Regions from separate parts of the Acuticoccus sp. MNP-M23 genome, predicted to be linked through region 1. Evidence: predicted binding sites of a transcription regulator. Region 1 holds the regulator's gene; the other holds the start of a gene.
What was found. The regulator PhoB, encoded in region 1, activates phosphate uptake and scavenging genes when phosphate is short. The targets are predictions, from matches to a motif close to TGTCATNNANCTGTCAT.
Positions count from the first base shown of each region.

Region 2: RDV64_RS05960 (PhoX family phosphatase) is a predicted target of PhoB. The motif match lies at 1,629-1,645, and genes of this name have one in related genera.

Region 1 is NZ_CP133480.1:1,552,529-1,560,490, forward strand. Features, by position in the region: gene RDV64_RS07370 (aspartate aminotransferase family protein) at 1-1,171, opposite strand, end outside; gene RDV64_RS07375 (GcrA family cell cycle regulator) at 1,452-1,988, shown strand; gene phoB (phosphate regulon transcriptional regulator PhoB) at 2,049-2,744, opposite strand; gene phoU (phosphate signaling complex protein PhoU) at 2,854-3,546, opposite strand; gene pstB (phosphate ABC transporter ATP-binding protein PstB) at 3,632-4,552, opposite strand; gene pstA (phosphate ABC transporter permease PstA) at 4,595-5,953, opposite strand; gene pstC (phosphate ABC transporter permease subunit PstC) at 5,973-7,346, opposite strand; gene RDV64_RS07405 (substrate-binding domain-containing protein) at 7,479-7,962, opposite strand, start outside.
Region 2 is NZ_CP133480.1:1,248,132-1,256,093, forward strand. Features, by position in the region: gene RDV64_RS05955 (molybdopterin-dependent oxidoreductase) at 1-1,377, opposite strand, end outside; gene RDV64_RS05960 (PhoX family phosphatase) at 1,765-3,738, shown strand; gene RDV64_RS05965 (D-TA family PLP-dependent enzyme) at 3,882-4,937, opposite strand; gene RDV64_RS05970 (aminotransferase class III-fold pyridoxal phosphate-dependent enzyme) at 4,934-6,307, opposite strand; gene RDV64_RS05975 (TRAP transporter large permease) at 6,339-7,616, opposite strand; gene RDV64_RS05980 (TRAP transporter small permease subunit) at 7,613-7,962, opposite strand, start outside.

The DNA.
Region 1 (7,962 bases):
CTTCCACCGCGGTTGCCGCACGGTCGAGCATCGCCACCGCCTCGCGGATGTCCGCCTCCGTTGCCACCAGCGGCGGCAGAAGGCGGGCGGTGTTTTCGCCGGCCGGGATGACGAGCAGCCCTTCGGCGCGGGCAGCATTGGTGATGTCCGCCACCGGCGCACGGCATTTGACGCCGATCATCAGCCCCTCGCCGCGCACAGTCTCGAAAATGTCCGGATGGCTGTCCACCAGACCGGCAAGCGCCTGCTTGGCGTAAAGCCCGGTCTGCCGGACCTTTTCAAGAAAGCCGTCCTCCAGAAGCACGTCGAGCACGGCATTGCCCGCCACGCACGCAAGACGGTTGCCGCCATAGGTGGTGCCGTGGGTGCCGGGCACCATGCCCGCCGCGGCATCCGCCGTGGCAAGGCACGCGCCGAGCGGGAAGCCGCCGCCGATGCCCTTGGCCGCCGCCAGAATGTCGGGCGTGACGCCGAGCGACTGATAGGCGAACAGCGTGCCGGTGCGCCCTGCACCCGTTTGCACCTCGTCAAACACCAGGAGAAGGCCGTGCTCGTCGCACAGCGCCCGCATCTCGGCCAGCACTTCGCGCGAGACCGGGCGGATGCCGCCCTCGCCCTGGATCGGCTCGACCATGATCGCCGCCGTTTCGGGCCCGATCAGTGCCTTGACCGCTTCAATGTCATCATACGGCGCCTGGTCGAACCCGGCGAGCGGTTCGCCGAAGCCTTCCAGATATTTGGGCGAGCCGCCGGCCGCGATGGTGCCGAGCGTCCGCCCGTGGAAGGCGCCCGCCATGGTGATGATGCGGGTGCGCTCCGGGTGGCCGTTGATGAACTGGTAGCGCCGCGCGGTCTTGATCGCGGCCTCGTTGGCCTCGGCGCCCGAGTTGCAGAAGAACACGCGCTCGGCAAACGTCTCCGCCACCAAGCGCTCGCCAAGGCGGGCCTGCTCCGGAATTTCAAAGAGGTTGGACGTGTGCCACACGCCGGCGACGGCCTTCTGCATCTCCGCAACAAGGTGCGGATGCTGGTGGCCAAGGGCGGACACGGCGATGCCGGCGCCCATGTCGAGGTATCGTCGCCCGTCGGACCCGTGCAGCCAGACGCCCTCACCCGAATCAAACGAGACGGGAATACGGTTGTAGGTGGCGAACAACGCGGGTTCGGTCATAATTGTGTCGCGCTTGACGCGCTTCTCCACAGAGTTGGGGTATCTCGCCCGAAGACGAACGCGTCTTCTTCCCGATGGTTGGGGAAAAAGCAACTCTTGAGTCCATCGCGACTCGCTGACTCTAGACGCTGATTCGTCAATTCCTTTACGATTCATGAGGAACAGGAGCGCAAATGACGCGCTCCACAGCCTTCAGCCAACACGGTGGATTCCCGTGCCGTTTTCGGCGCGCCGCCTTTGGATTCCCTGTGGGCTGTTTGTGGACAGCAAGGGGACTGCGATGAGCTGGACCGACGAGCGGATCGAACAACTGCGCAAGCTCTGGGCAGAGGGGCACTCCGCGTCCCAGATCGCCGGGACGATGGGCGGTGTCACGCGCAATGCGGTGATCGGCAAGATCCACCGGCTGGGTCTGTCGGGCCGCGTGAAGACGGCGCGCCCCGCAGCCCGTCGCGCCGCACCGGCGCCCGCCACCGTCTCGCCCGCCGCCGCAGCCGCTGCGGTCCGAACGCCAAAGCCCGCTGCACAACCGCGCGTGATGGCGGCCGGCGCTGCTGCGGTGAAGGTGGTCGAGCGGGAGGTTTTCGAGCCGGCCCCCGTACCTCAGCATGTTGCCGAGGTGGTGCCCTTGCGCGGCGGAATCACGCTGACGGACCTCAGCGCCAGCACATGCCGCTGGCCCATCGGCGATCCGTCCGGCGACAATTTCAGCTTCTGCGGTGCGCGGTCCGAACCTGGCGACACCTACTGCACCGCCCACGCCGACGTGGCATTCCCCGGCCGCACCAACAAGCCGCGCAAGCCCACCGGGCGCTGACGCGGCAACCAATGAGGCGGCGGCGGCGATTGCCGGCGCCGAGCCTGAAAAGCGCCGCTCTCAGTCGGCGCCGAACCTGTCGTCGAAGGCGTAGCCGGCGCCGCGCACTGTGCGGATCGGGTCCGCCTCCTTGCCGCGCTTGAGCTGCTTGCGCAGGCGGCCGATGTGCACGTCCACCGTGCGTTCGTCCACGTAAACGTCCCGCCCCCACACGCCGTCCAGAAGCTGCTCGCGGCTGAACACGCGGCCGGGTGACTGCATCAGAAATTCAAGCAGGCGGAATTCGGTCGGCCCCAGCTTCACCTCGCGGCCGCCCCGCTGCACGCGGTGCATCGTGCGATCCAGCTCCAGGCTGCCAGCGCGCAGCATCGCCGAAACCTTTTCGGGCTTGGAGCGGCGCAGAAGGCCGCGGATGCGGGCCATCAGCTCGGGCGTCGAGAAGGGCTTGGTCACGTAGTCGTCGGCGCCGGTGGCAAGGCCGCGCACCCGCTCGGTCTCCTCGCCGCGCGCCGTCAGCATCACGATGGGCAGATGCTCGGTCTGCGGGCGGGACCGGATCCGGCGGCACAGCTCGATCCCGGACAGGCCCGGCAGCATCCAGTCGAGCACCAGAAGATCGGGCGGCTGTTCCAGAAGGCGCATCTCGGCCTCGTCGCCGCGACTGCACGAATCGACCGCATAGCCTTCCGCTTCGAGGTTGTAGCGCAGGAGAAGCACTAGCGGCTCCTCGTCTTCGACAATCATGATGCGGGGCATTATCGCGCCCCTGGACCGCACCGCATGCGCATCGCTGCCACACGGTTCAACCGCGTCGGGTCCATGCATGAACTAACCTTTGACAAAGTGTCAGCGGCCCCGGTCACCGTCAGCGCAAGCCGACGTTGCCTGTGAAATCCGCAGACAGGTAAGACGACGCGTCGGACTTTTCGCGAGCTTCCGCGGGCTGCTCGCCGGTCACGACGTAGTGGATGGCCTCGGCAATATTTGTCGCGTGATCGCCGATGCGCTCGATGTTCTTTGCGCAGAACAGGAGATGCGTGCAGAACGTGATGTTCCGCGGATTCTCCATCATGTACGTCAGCAGCTCGCGGAAGATGGAGGTGTGGATCGCGTCCACCTCGTCGTCGCGCAGGCGCACGTCCAGCGCAGCCGGCACGTCCTGGCTGGTGAACGCGTCGAGCACCGTTTTCAGCTGCTCCAGCGCAATTTCCGACATGTGCTCGATGCCGAGCGCCACGCGGGGCGGATGCGCGCTGTTCTCGATGGCCAGCAACCGCTTCGCGTTGTTCTTTGCCAGATCGCCGACCCGTTCGAGGTCGGACGAGATGCGCAGGCCCGCCACCAGCTCGCGCAGCGCCTTGCCCTCGGGCCGGTGCGCCACGATCATCTCCACCGTGTGGTTCTCCACGCTGCGCTGCATGGCGTCGAGCTTGCGGTCGGCCGCGATCACCCGGCGTGCGAGGTGCGTGTCGAGCCGCGTCAGCGCGGTCACGCTCTCCATCACCAGCTGCTCGGCCAGCCCGCCCATCTCGGCGATTTCTCCTGCCAGTCGCTGCATCTCGGTAAACTGGTCTCTTACAACAATACCCACGTCATGACTCCGTCCGCCGGACACCACGCAATGACGTGCCACGGCTGCATTCCTACCCAAACACACCAGTTATATACTGGCGTGTGCGCTCCTCTTGAGGATCATTGAAGATCTCTTCAGTTGGTCCTTCCTCGACGAGATAGCCGAGGTGGAAATAGCACGTCTTCTGGCTCACGCGCTCGGCTTGTGCCATCGAGTGCGTCACAATGACGATCGTGTAGTTCTCGCGCAGTTCGTGGATCAGCGTTTCCACGGTGCCGGTTGCGATGGGATCGAGCGCCGAACAAGGCTCGTCCATCAGGATGACTTCGGGGTTCACGGCAATGGCGCGCGCGATGCACAGGCGCTGCTGCTGGCCGCCGGACAGGCCGGTGCCCGCCTCGTTCAGCCTGTCCTTCACCTCGTTCCAAAGGCCCGCACGGCGCAGGCTCCGCTCGACGATGATGTCGAGGTCGGCCTTCTTGGTGGCTGTGCCGTGGATCTTTGGACCGTAGACGATGTTGTCGTAGATCGACTTGGGGAACGGGTTCGGCTTCTGGAACACCATGCCGACGCGGGCGCGCAGCAGCACCACGTCGAGGTCGTGGTTGTTGAGGTCCTCGTCGTCCATCTCGATCCGGCCGGTCACGCGGCACCCGTCGATGGTGTCGTTCATCCGGTTGAAGCAGCGCAGATACGTGGACTTGCCGCAGCCCGACGGGCCGATGAAGGCCGTCACCGACTTTTCGGGGATCGCCATCGAGATGTGATGGATCGCCCGCTTCTGTCCGTAGTCGACGCAGACGTCGCGCGCGTCGATCTTGGCGCGCTGCGGCTGTGCGAAGGGGCGGCGGATCGTGTCGAACACCAGATCGTGGTCGCGGGTGAACTCACCCCCCGTCTCGGCCTGTCTTTCCAGCGACGCGGCGTCATGCGCGGTGCCGTGGTCGCCGGTGCCGGTTTCGTCCGCTGTCTGGTTCATCGCAGTTTTCATGATGGTCCTCGAAGGGGTTCGTCAGGTCGGGCGCGCGCCGGATTACCAGCGGCGTTCGAAGCGATGACGCAGAAGGATCGCAAGAGTGTTCAGTGAGATCATCACGCCCAGAAGGACCATGATGGCGGCCGCCGTGCGCGGCTCGAAGAAATTGCGCAGCTCGTTGCCCTGCCACAGATAGATCTGCACCGGCAGCGCGCTCGCCTGATCCAGCGGGGTCGACGGGACGGACGCGACGAAGGCGTTCATGCCGATCAGCAGGAGCGGCGCGGTCTCGCCGAGCGCCTGCGCCACGCCGATGATGGCGCCGGTCAGCATCCCCGGCACCGCCAGCGGCAGCGTGTGGTGGAACATGGCCTGGGTGGGTGATGCGCCGACGCCGAGCGCCGCCTGCCGGATCGACGGCGGCACCGCGCGCAGCGCCGCACGCGAGGCGATGATGACAGTGGGCAGCGTCATCAGCGACAGGACCAGGCCGCCGACCAGAGGCGCCGACAGCGGCAGACCGAAGAGGTTGATGAAGACCGCAGCGCCCAGAAGGCCGAAGACGATGGAAGGCACCGCGGCAAGGTTGTTGATGTTCACCTCGATGAGGTCGGTGAACCAGTTCCGCGGCGCGAATTCTTCCAGGTACACCGCGGCCATCACGCCGACGGGGACGGCGAACAGCATCACCACCAGCATCATCATCACCGAGCCGACGATGGCGCCCAGCAGGCCGGCCGTGGCCGGCGAGGAGCGCGAATCCACGTTGGTGAACAGCGTGCTGGAGAAGTTCATCTCGATCACGCCGCGATCGTAGAGCGCGTCGGCCCATTGCTGCTGCCTGGCGGACAGCTGCTGCATGGACTGGGGGAGGTCCCGGTCGATGTTGCCCTTCAGCCAGACATCGATGTTGGCTGCGGCGACCAGCGCGACGTCCTGCGTGGTGCCGATGAGCGACGGATCGTCGGCCACCATGTCGCGCAGGCGCACCTTTTCGGCGCTGGCCACCATGCCGCCAACGTCGCGCGCATTGTCCGCGGCGTCCGGCAACACCGTGGCGAAGGCGTTCTGGACGATCTTGTTCCAGTTCACGAACACCAGCTTGCGCTGCCAGGCGTACAGCTCCTGCTGGTAGTCCGCATCGGACACGCCGGGCATCTGCTGCGGGCGGTCGGGAACCTTGATGATGGCGGCGTCGAACGTGACCGGAAGGTGCAGCGTCGCCTGGGTGAAGGCCGGGATGCCCTTGTAGAAGATCGACCCGAACAGGACCGCCACGAAGGTGAGGCCGATGAGCACCGCGCCAAGGCCGATCCCCTTGAAGATCGCCTCGTTGCGCCGGCGGCGGCCGATGGACGCCTCGACCTGCGCGCGCGTGTTGTTGCGCTCGATCTCGCCGGCCGATTGCGCTGCCATCGTGGTCGCCATGTCGGACCTATTCATATTGTTCGCGGTATTTCCGCACGATGTAGATCGCCATCACGTTGAGGATCAGCGTGATGATGAAGAGGGTGAGGCCGAGCGCGAAGGCCACCAGCGACTGGGGGCTCGCAAAGTCGGTGTCGCCGGTGAGCTGGTTGACGATGGTGACGGTCACCGTGGAGACCGCCTCGAACGGGTTGCCCGTCAGCACCGGCGAGTTGCCGGCGGCGAGCACCACAATCATCGTTTCGCCGATGGCCCGGCTGATTGCCAGCAGGAACGCACCGACAATGCCGGGCAGCGCCGCTGGCAGGAGCACCTTGCGAATGGTCTCCGACTGTGTGGCGCCGAGGCCGTAGGAGCCGTCGCGCATCGCCTTGGGCACCTGGCTGATGATGTCGTCCGACAGCGAGGACACGAACGGGATGATCATGATCCCCATCACCACACCGGCGGTGAACGCGCTGGTTGCCATGATGTTGATGCCGATGGCGTCGCCCACAGAGGCGAAGAGCGGCCCCACCGTGAAGATGGCAAAGATGCCGTAGACGATGGTGGGGATGCCGGCGAGAATTTCGAGTGCGGGCTTGGCGAAGAAGCGGAACTTCGGGCCGGCATATTCGGAGAGGTAGATGGCCGACATCAGGCCCACGGGCACCGCCACCATCATCGCGATGATGGTGATCATGATGGTGCCCCACAGGAGGGGCAGAAGGCCGAAGTCGCCCTGTCCGCCGGTGCCGGTGGAGGAGAAGCGCGGGTTCCAGGTGGTGCCGAACAGGAAGTCCATCGGGTTGACGTAGGAGAAGAAGCGCAGCGCTTCGGACAGGACCGACAGGACGATGCCGACCGTGGTCAGCACGGCAATGGCGGAGCAGGTGATGAGCACCACGCGGATGGCAAGCTCCACCCGGTTGCGGGCCCTCAGACCCGGCGAGATCTTCTTGCGGGCCACCGCGGCACCCGCCGCGCCAAGGGCAGCGGCAATGGTGATTGCGGCGAACCATGCAATCGCGTGGAAACGCTCCAGCGCGGCAGCACCCGCCTTTTCGTAACCGGTCAGCTCACCCACTGCCCCGAAACCGGAGGCGATGTTTGCCATCCGCGACAGGGCGTTGGCACTCTCGCCGGTGTCGGCGGCAATCTCGGGCGGGAGGTAGGACTGGAGGATGGCGTCGGAGATGATCGGCTCGAACACCAGATAGATGATGAAGGTGACGGCGGCGGGGATGAGGCACCACAGCGCCACCAGGAGCCCGTGATAGCCGAACCGCGAATGCATCGGTCCGCTTGATGCGGTGGCAACCTTGCGGCTCGTCGAAACGCCCCATTGGTAGGCGATCCCGAGGAGGATCAGCACCACGGCGACGGGGATGAAGCTGGACATCGTGAGGTGAGCACCTTGCTCTTCGGACGGCGAGTGCCATGACGATGGCGCAGGACCGCGCCAAAGAGACGGACCCGCTGCAATTAGCGGGCCCGAATGCGTTGCGCCGGCGAGAGGGCCGGCGCTTTGCGATCAGTCGGCCGCGGAGACCGGGGTCTTGTTGGCGATCTTGTCCATCTGCGCCTGACGCTCGTCAGCCGAAAGCGGGATCAGGCCGGCAGCTTCGAGCTGCGAACCGGCGCCGGAAACCTGCTCGGACACGAAGTACATGGCGTAATCTTCGAGACCGGGGATGACGCCGAGGTGCTCGCCCTTCACGTAGAAGAACAGCGGGCGGGAGACCGGATATTCACCGGTGGCGATGCTTTCCATGGTCGGCTCGACGCCGCTCACGGTGGCAACCTGAAGCCGGTCGCGGTTCTGGTCGTAGAAGGACAGGCCGAACACGCCGATGGCAGCCGGCTGCGCGTCGAGGCGGCCGAGGGTCTCGGTGTAGTCGCCGGCGACTTCGATCACGCGGCCATCCTGGCGGAAGCCGAGGCAAGCGGCTTCACCAGCGTCTTTTTCCATGGACTCGATGACGTCGAAGGACTCGCAGCCCGGCAGGACGACGTTT
Region 2 (7,962 bases), 300 kb from region 1:
AAAGCGGGCAAGCGGCGTCCAGTGCGGTTCATGCACGATGACGGTTTCGGCCTTTTGCCATGCGGTGCGCAGGCGGTTGAGGTCCTGATGGTGGTGGAACGGGTTGCCGCCGGCCCAGTAGATGAGGCGTATGTCCGGATAGGTCAGCGTCTGTCCGTCATAATCCACCGTGTCGCCGGGAGCGAGCAGCATGTCGGCAATGCGGGCGACGGGGATGAAGCGCTGCACCTTGTTCGGCACGCCGGGGAAGGCGGCCACCGGCAGTGGCCCGCGCGTGGCTCCGACGCTGTTGATCGCGCCGAGGCCCAGCGCCAGCCCCTCACCGGGCTTGCCGATCCGGCCCAGCATCGCGGCGAGCACGACCGCCATCCACACCGCGGACTCGCCGTTTTCCTGCCGGGTGAGCGACCAGCTGAAGTTGACCAGCGTCGGCCCCGCTGCCATCCGCCGGGCAAGCGCCGTGATCGCGTCCGGTGCGAGGCCGGTGATGGCGGCAGCCCAGGCGGCATCCTTCGGCGTCCCGTCGGCGGTGCCGGTGAGGTAGGGGGCGAAAAGCTCGAAGCCCTCGCAGTGGCTGGCGAGGAAGGCGTGGTCGCACAGTTTTTCGGTGAGGAGGGTGTGGGCAAGGCCGAGCATGAGCGCGGTATCGGTGCAGGGTCGGATCGGCATCCACTCGGCCACGTCCGGTGAAAGGTCGAGCGCGGAGGGGTTGATGTTGACGATCCGCGCACCGGCAGCCAGCGCCGCCGCCATGTCGCCGCGCTGCGTGTGGCGGGCGACGCCGCCGCCGTTCACCTGCGCGTTGCGCAGCGCGATGCCGCCGAACGCCACCACCAGCGCGCCCGCCTTGCCGACCTCGTCCCAGCCGGTGTGCTCCTGCAACAGCTTGTGCATGGAGCCCATAACGTGCGGCAGGACCACCTCGGCGGCGGCAAAGCTGTAGCTGTTGCGCCGGCTTGTGTAGCCGCCGAACAGACCCATGAACCGGCGCAGCTGGCTCTGCGCATGGTGGAACCGCCCCGCGCTCGCCCAGCCGTAGGAGCCGGCATAGATCGCCTCGTTGCCGTGGGCAGCCCGCGCGTCCGAAAGAGCGCCGCCGGCAAGGTCCAGCGCTTCGTCCCACGGCACGGCAACAAATTCGTCGCGGCCGCGCAGGCTGCGGTCGGCCTCACCGGCGAGCCAGCCGCGGCGCACCATCGGTTGACCGATCCGCGTGGGATCGGCGAGCGTTTCCAGCATGGCGCCGCCGATGCCGGACGGGTCCGGGTCCGCCTCGAACGGGTGGAGCGCGACGGCGCGGCCATCCTTCATCTCGGCCCGGTACGTGCCCCAGTGCGCCGCAACGATGGGCCGTTTATCAGACAGCGTGTCGCTCATTTCGTGCCCCTTGCCAGCGCGACCCGGCAAGCGGCGCTGATTTCTAGAATGTCGTCGGTGTCTGCGTGCAGGCCCCGGCCTATGGCGCCTTTTCTACCGTTGCCGATTAGCATGAACGCGCCGGGCGGCGCTGCGTCCAGAGGCGCAAGATCCCTCGAAAAGCGTTCTGGCGCAGAGGCGGCATCGACCGCACTGCCCGCGTTGGCGTGCGCGGCGGTGGTCAGCGGCCGGGGCAATAATGGGCGGCGGGATGTCATCACCACGTTACAAAATCACACCTAGATTGGGATCGTTCCAATGGCAGTGTGCCACCGCAACCGCTCGGTCACGTCCACGCGTGTCGCAGGCGATTGGTGGCGGCTGCCCTGATGCCAGAGAGCGAAACCGATGACGCAGATATTCAAGACCAGCCTCCTTGAGGAAGCCGACGGACCGGGGCACAACTCCACCGCAAACCGGACCATGGGCGAGATCATCGCCGCTCGGTTTTCCCGCCGCGGCTTCCTGCGCGGGTCCCTCGCGGCGACGGCAATCACCGCCACGGTCAGCCCGATGGCACTCCTTGCCGCCGACCGGGCAAGCGCGGAAACGGCAGCCTCCTCATTCAACTTCGAAGAAGTGACGGCCGGCGTCGACGCCGATCACCATGTTGCCGAGGGCTACAACGCCGACGTTCTGCTGCGCTGGGGCGACAAGGTGTTTGCCGACGCGCCCGAGTTCGACCCGAACGCCCAGTCGCGGGCCGCGCAGGAGCGCCAGTTCGGCTACAACAACGACTTCGTCGGCTATATCCCGATGGATGGCTCGTCCGACCACGGCATTCTGGTCGTGAACCACGAATACACCAATGAGCACCTGATGTTCCCCGGCATCGTCACCGTGGGCGCGGATGACAAGCTCACCGTCGCACCGGCCGATCAGGCACGCGTCGACATCGAGATGGCCGCGCACGGCGGCACAATCATCGAGATCGAGAAAAAGGACGGGCGCTGGACGCCGGTGCTGGACGGCGCCAAGAACCGACGTATCACCTCGGCCACCCCGATGGCGCTCAGCGGCCCCGCTGCCGGTCATGCCCGCCTTGCCACCAACGCCGATCCGTCCGGCCGCGCCGTCATCGGCACCCTCAACAACTGCGCCGGCGGCGTCACGCCCTGGGGCACCTACGTGATGGCCGAGGAGAATTTCCACGGCTACTTCCTCGGCGAACTGCCGGAAGGCCATCCCGAGGCCGCCAATTATGAGCGCTACGGCGTGCCGCAGGGCAGCTACGAATGGGGCAATTTTTACGACCGCTTCGACGTTTCGAAGGAACCCAACGAGCCCAACCGCTTCGGCTGGGTGGTGGAAGTCGATGTCGATGACCCGACGTCGACGCCGAAGAAGCGCACGGCCCTTGGCCGCTTCAAGCATGAAGGCGCCGAATCGATCCTCGCGCCCGGCGGACAGGTTGTCTTCTACCTCGGCGACGACGAGCGCTTCGACTATGTCTACAAGTTCGTGACCGCGGGCCGCTACAACCCGGACGACCGCGCAGCGAACCTCGACCTTCTCGACGACGGCACGCTCTACGTTGCCCGTTTTGACGAAGACGGTGCGGTGACCTGGATGCCCCTCGCCCACGGCGAAGGTCCGCTCAACAGCGAGAACGGCTTTGCGAGCCAGGCCGACGTTCTGATCGAGACGCGCCGCGCTGCCGACCTTCTCGGCGCCACGCCCATGGACCGCCCCGAGGACATCGAGCCGAACGGAGACAATGGCCGCGTCTACGTGATGCTGACCAACAACACCAAGCGGCAGGACCCGAACGCCGCCAACCCGCGCGTCGACAACGCGTTCGGCCATATCGTCGAGATTTCGGAAGAAGGCGGCGACTTCGCGGCAACGAAAGGCACCTGGGAAATTCTCCTCAAGTGCGGCGACCCGTCCATTGCCGAAGTGGGCGCCACATTCTCCACCGCGACCACCGAGAATGGCTGGTTCGGGATGCCCGACAACTGCGCGGTCGACAGCGACGGCCGGCTCTGGGTGTCGACCGACGGCAACTCGCCGAAGAAGACCGGACGCACCGACGGCCTCTGGGCGGTCGATACCGATGGCGCGGCGCGCGGCACGTCGAAGCTGTTCTACCGTGTGCCGGTCGGCGCCGAGATGTGCGGTCCGCGGCCGACACCGGACCTTGCCACCTTCTTCGTCGCCGTCCAGCACCCCGGCGATGGCGGCGAAGACTGGGAGGGCTTCGGCCGCAACTCCTACTACGAGGATCTTTCGACCCGCTGGCCGGACTTCAACGACGCGCTTCCGGTGCGTCCGTCCGTGGTGGCGATCACGAAGAAGAACGGCGGCAAGATCGGCGCCTGATCGCGCTTGCAACGGGCCGGACCTTTCCGGCCCGTTGCGCGGCGGGAACGCGTGACAGCGCGCGCCCGCCGCGCCGACCTTTCAGGGCAAAACCGCAGCCGGCGCACCGCAACGCGCCCGCTGCGGCCACTGTCAGTCGCGGCTCAGCCGAGCCGGCCGCGCGCTGCGACGGGGACAGCTTCGACATGGTCGCCGGAGACGAGGTGCACCGCGTCGAACAGGTTCGACACCACGCAGACGTGGTTCGGGATCACGCGCACCCGCTGGCCGATCTCCGGCACCGCGCTGCATGCCGAAACGTTCACCACCGCGTGCTCTTCGCTGAGGCTGGTGACGATGGCGTCGGGATATTCCACCAGGTGGCCGTGGCCGGGGACCGGCGCGAGATCGGCGGCCAGCGCCTTGGAGCCGGTGTCCAGCACGATCCGGCCCGGCACCGGATGGCTGACCACGGTGGCAAGAACTGTGAGTGCGCAATCTTCAAGCGTGCCGTGGCCAAGCGCCACCTGCATCCGGTCCGAGTAGATGTAGGTGCCCGGGCGATGCTCGGTCGCGTTGGTCACGTCAGCGGCGTGGTAATAATCAGGCGAGCCGCCGTTGGACACGCGCCGCGGCGGCAGGCCGGCAGCGGTCAGCGCCGCCACCGCATCGCCCAGCGCGGCGTTGACCTCCGCAGTCTTGCCCCGCGGCGGATAGGTCATCACCCCTTCGAAGATGAGGCCGGGGGCGGTCTCGATGGATCGCGCCAGCGCCACGAGTTCATCCGGCGTGACAACACCGCAGCGCCCGGCCCCGGTATCGATCTCCACCAGAATTTTCAGCGGGTGCGCCGGATCGGCGAAATGCGCCGCATATCCCTCGACCGTGATTTCGCTGTCGGCGGCGACCGACAGTTCGATCCGCCGGTGCAGCGCGGCGAGGCGTTTGAGCTTGGGCGCGCCGAGGATGTTGTAGGGGATGAAGATGTCGGCGATGCCGGCGTCCGCCATCACCTCCGCCTCGCCGACCTTCTGGCAGGTGATGCCGACGGCCCCCAGCGCAAGCTGGCGCTTGGCCCACATCGGCAGCTTGTGGGTCTTGATGTGGGGGCGCAGCGTCATCCCGTTTGCATCGGCGTAGTCCTGCGCGCGGGCAAGGTTCGCCTCGGCAATCGTCGTGTCGATCAGGATGGCCGGGGTGTCGATCTCGTCCAGCGTCACAGGTCCGGCTCTTCCTTCATGCGCGCGATGGCGGCCTCGAACGCCTTCATCGTCACCGCCATGTCGTCAGCATCATGGGTGGCGCTGGCAAGGCCGCCGGGCCAGCCGGACAGGTCGACGCCGTTGATGATCATCGCCATGCGCAGCCGGTCGACCAGCGCGGAGGGCGCAGCCTTCAGCTCCTTCCACGGGAGGGCGAACGGGTCGAATGCCAGCGGGTCGATGGTGCGCTTTTCCACGTTGAGGAAGATGTGGAAGCCCGAATAGGTGCCGTAGGCGGCAAACGGCGCCCCTTTGGCGGCAAACAGACGGTTCAGCTTCTCGCGCAGCTCGGCAGCGTAGGCGTTGGCGCGATCGCAGGCGTCGCCGTTGGCGATGATGTCGAGTGCGGCAATGCCGGCGGCAGCTGAAACCGGGTTGGCGTTGAAGGTGCCGGGGTGGCCGATCTTCTCGAAGCTCTTGTCGGCCGCAGCCTCGAAGTCGAGCCGCTCCATGATGTCGGCGCGCCCACCGACCGCGCCGCCGGGCAGGCCTCCTGCGACGATCTTTGCCATGGTGGTGAGGTCAGGCGTTACGCCGGAGGCTTCCTGCGCTCCGCCGCGGGCAACGCGGAAGCCGGAAATCACTTCGTCGAAGATGAGGACGGTGCCGGTCTCGGTCGCCGCCTCGCGCAGCGCGGCGAGCACGCCGTCCGCAATCGGCACGCGGCCGAAGGAGGCCCCCGTCGGCTCCACGATAATTGCAGCCACGTCGCCGCCGGCCAGCGCCGCGCGAACCGCCTCGGTGTCGTTCGGCGCGACGAGCACCACGTCATCGGCAATGGACTGGAGGACGCCGGCAGTGGGCGTGCCGTCGAAGTGGCTGGTGTAGCCGTGCGTCATGTGGTCGTGCCAGCCATGAAAATATGACGCAAAGCGCAGAAGCTTGGTCCGGCCGGTGAAGGCGCGGGCAAGACGCAGCGCCAGAAGCGTCGCCTCCGTGCCGGAGGCGGTGAAGCGCACCCGCTCCACCGACGGCACCATGTCGATCACCGCCTTGCCCCACCGGTATTCGCGCGTGGTGGAGGCGGCAAATTGGGTGCCGTCGTCGAGCGCCTCCTTGATGGCCGCCGTCACGCGCGGATTGCCGTGCCCCAAAAGCAGCGCGCCATGACCGCCGAAATAATCGACATACTCGTTGCCATCGATGTCCCATTTGCGGCTGCCGCGGCCCTGATCGACAGTCAGCGGATAGGGCAGCATGTGCCGGGCATCGTGGGTTATGCCGGACGGGAACACTTCGCGCGCGGCTTCGGCCTGCGCAGCGGAGCGGCGGGTGCGATCGCGAAACTCGGCAACGATGGTGGAATTGGTCTGGGCGTCGAGCGCCATGGCGGGGGTCTCCGGGAGTCTTGGCGGCGGGTCAGTTGAACAGGCTCGGGATGAACAGAACGAAGGCGGGGCACAGCGACACGATTGCAATCACCGCAATGTGGCTGATGTAGAACGGCAGCGCCGCGACAATCGCCTTCTCGTAGGGAACGCCGGCGATCTGCGATGCGGTCATCAGAGTCATGCCGACGGGCGGGGTGATGTTTGCGACATTCAGCGTGATGATCATGATGATGGCAAAGTGCAGCGGATCAAAGCCGAGCTGCACCATGGCCGGCACCAGCACCGGCGCAACGACGACGAGTGCGGGCAACACGTCGAGAACGGTGCCGAGCGCGATCAGGAGGAGATTCACGAGGCCGATCTGGAGGACCCAGTTGTCGGTGATCGAGGTGATGATGCCGGCCGCGTCCCGCGCCAGCCCCGAGCGGGTGACGAACCAGCCCAGCACGGTTGATGTTGCCAGCAGGAAGAACACCACGCCGGAGAAGCGCACGGTTGAGACGAGGCAGTCCCACACCTTGCGCAGGGTGAGCGTGCGATAGAACACAAAGCCCAGAACCAGCGTGTACATGGCCGCGAATGCCGAGGCTTCGGTGATGGTGGTCAGCCCGCCGAGAATGCCGCCGAGGATGATGACCGGGACCAGCAGCGCGGGCACCGTCGGCAGGAATGCCCGGGCGGCGGCGCGCAGGCTGGAATCGCTGTGGCGCGGAAATTTGTAGAGCCACGCCATCACGATGGACGCTGCGAGAAGGCACACCGTCATCAGGACGCCGGGCAGGATGCCGGCCGCGAACAGGTCCAGCACCGAAACATTTTGCAGGATTGCGGCGTAGACAACCATGACGACGGAAGGCGGAATGATTGGCCCGATGATCGACGAACACGCGGTCACCGCGGCGGCATAAGCGGGGGTGTAGCCCTCTCTCTTCATCGCGGGGATGAGGATCTTGCCGATGGCGACCGTGTCGGTGATGGCGGCGCCTGTCAGGCCGGAAAAGAACAGGCTGACGACAATGTTGACGTGGCTGAGAGCGCCGCGAACGCGGCCCAGAAGCGCGTTGTTGAACGCGATCAGCCGCTCCGTCAGCCCCGCCTTGTTCATCAGCTCCGAGGTGAAGATGAAATAGGGCACCGCCATGAGCAGATAGCCGGAGACGCCCGAGAACATCCGCTCGGCAATGACCTGGATGAAGCGGATTCCGCCCAGCTCCCAACTGCCGGCGAGGCCGGAGAACGCCATCAGCATCGCAATGGGCGTGCCGATGAGAAGGAGGACGACGAAGACGATGAGTGCGGAGGTCATGGCCGGTTGTCCTTCTCGCCGGCGGCAAGCTCGCGGGCTTCTTCCATCGGACTGTCCTCATCGAGGAGTTTTGCACCGCACAGGACGTGGGCGAAGAGCACGAGGCCGGTGGCCGGCACCGCCGCCGTCACCCACCTGGCCGGGATCTGGATCTCGTCGGACACCATGTAGATATCCGTGGAGCTAAGAAAGAACTTGATGCCGTACCAGACCAGCAGCGCGGAAAAGAGGGCGACGAGAGCGGTGTTGACCCAGTGCAGCAAAGTGACACCCGCACGCGGCAGGAGGCCGATGATGGCCGTCATCGCGATGTGCTCGCCGTGCCAGAAGGCGACCGTGATGGACA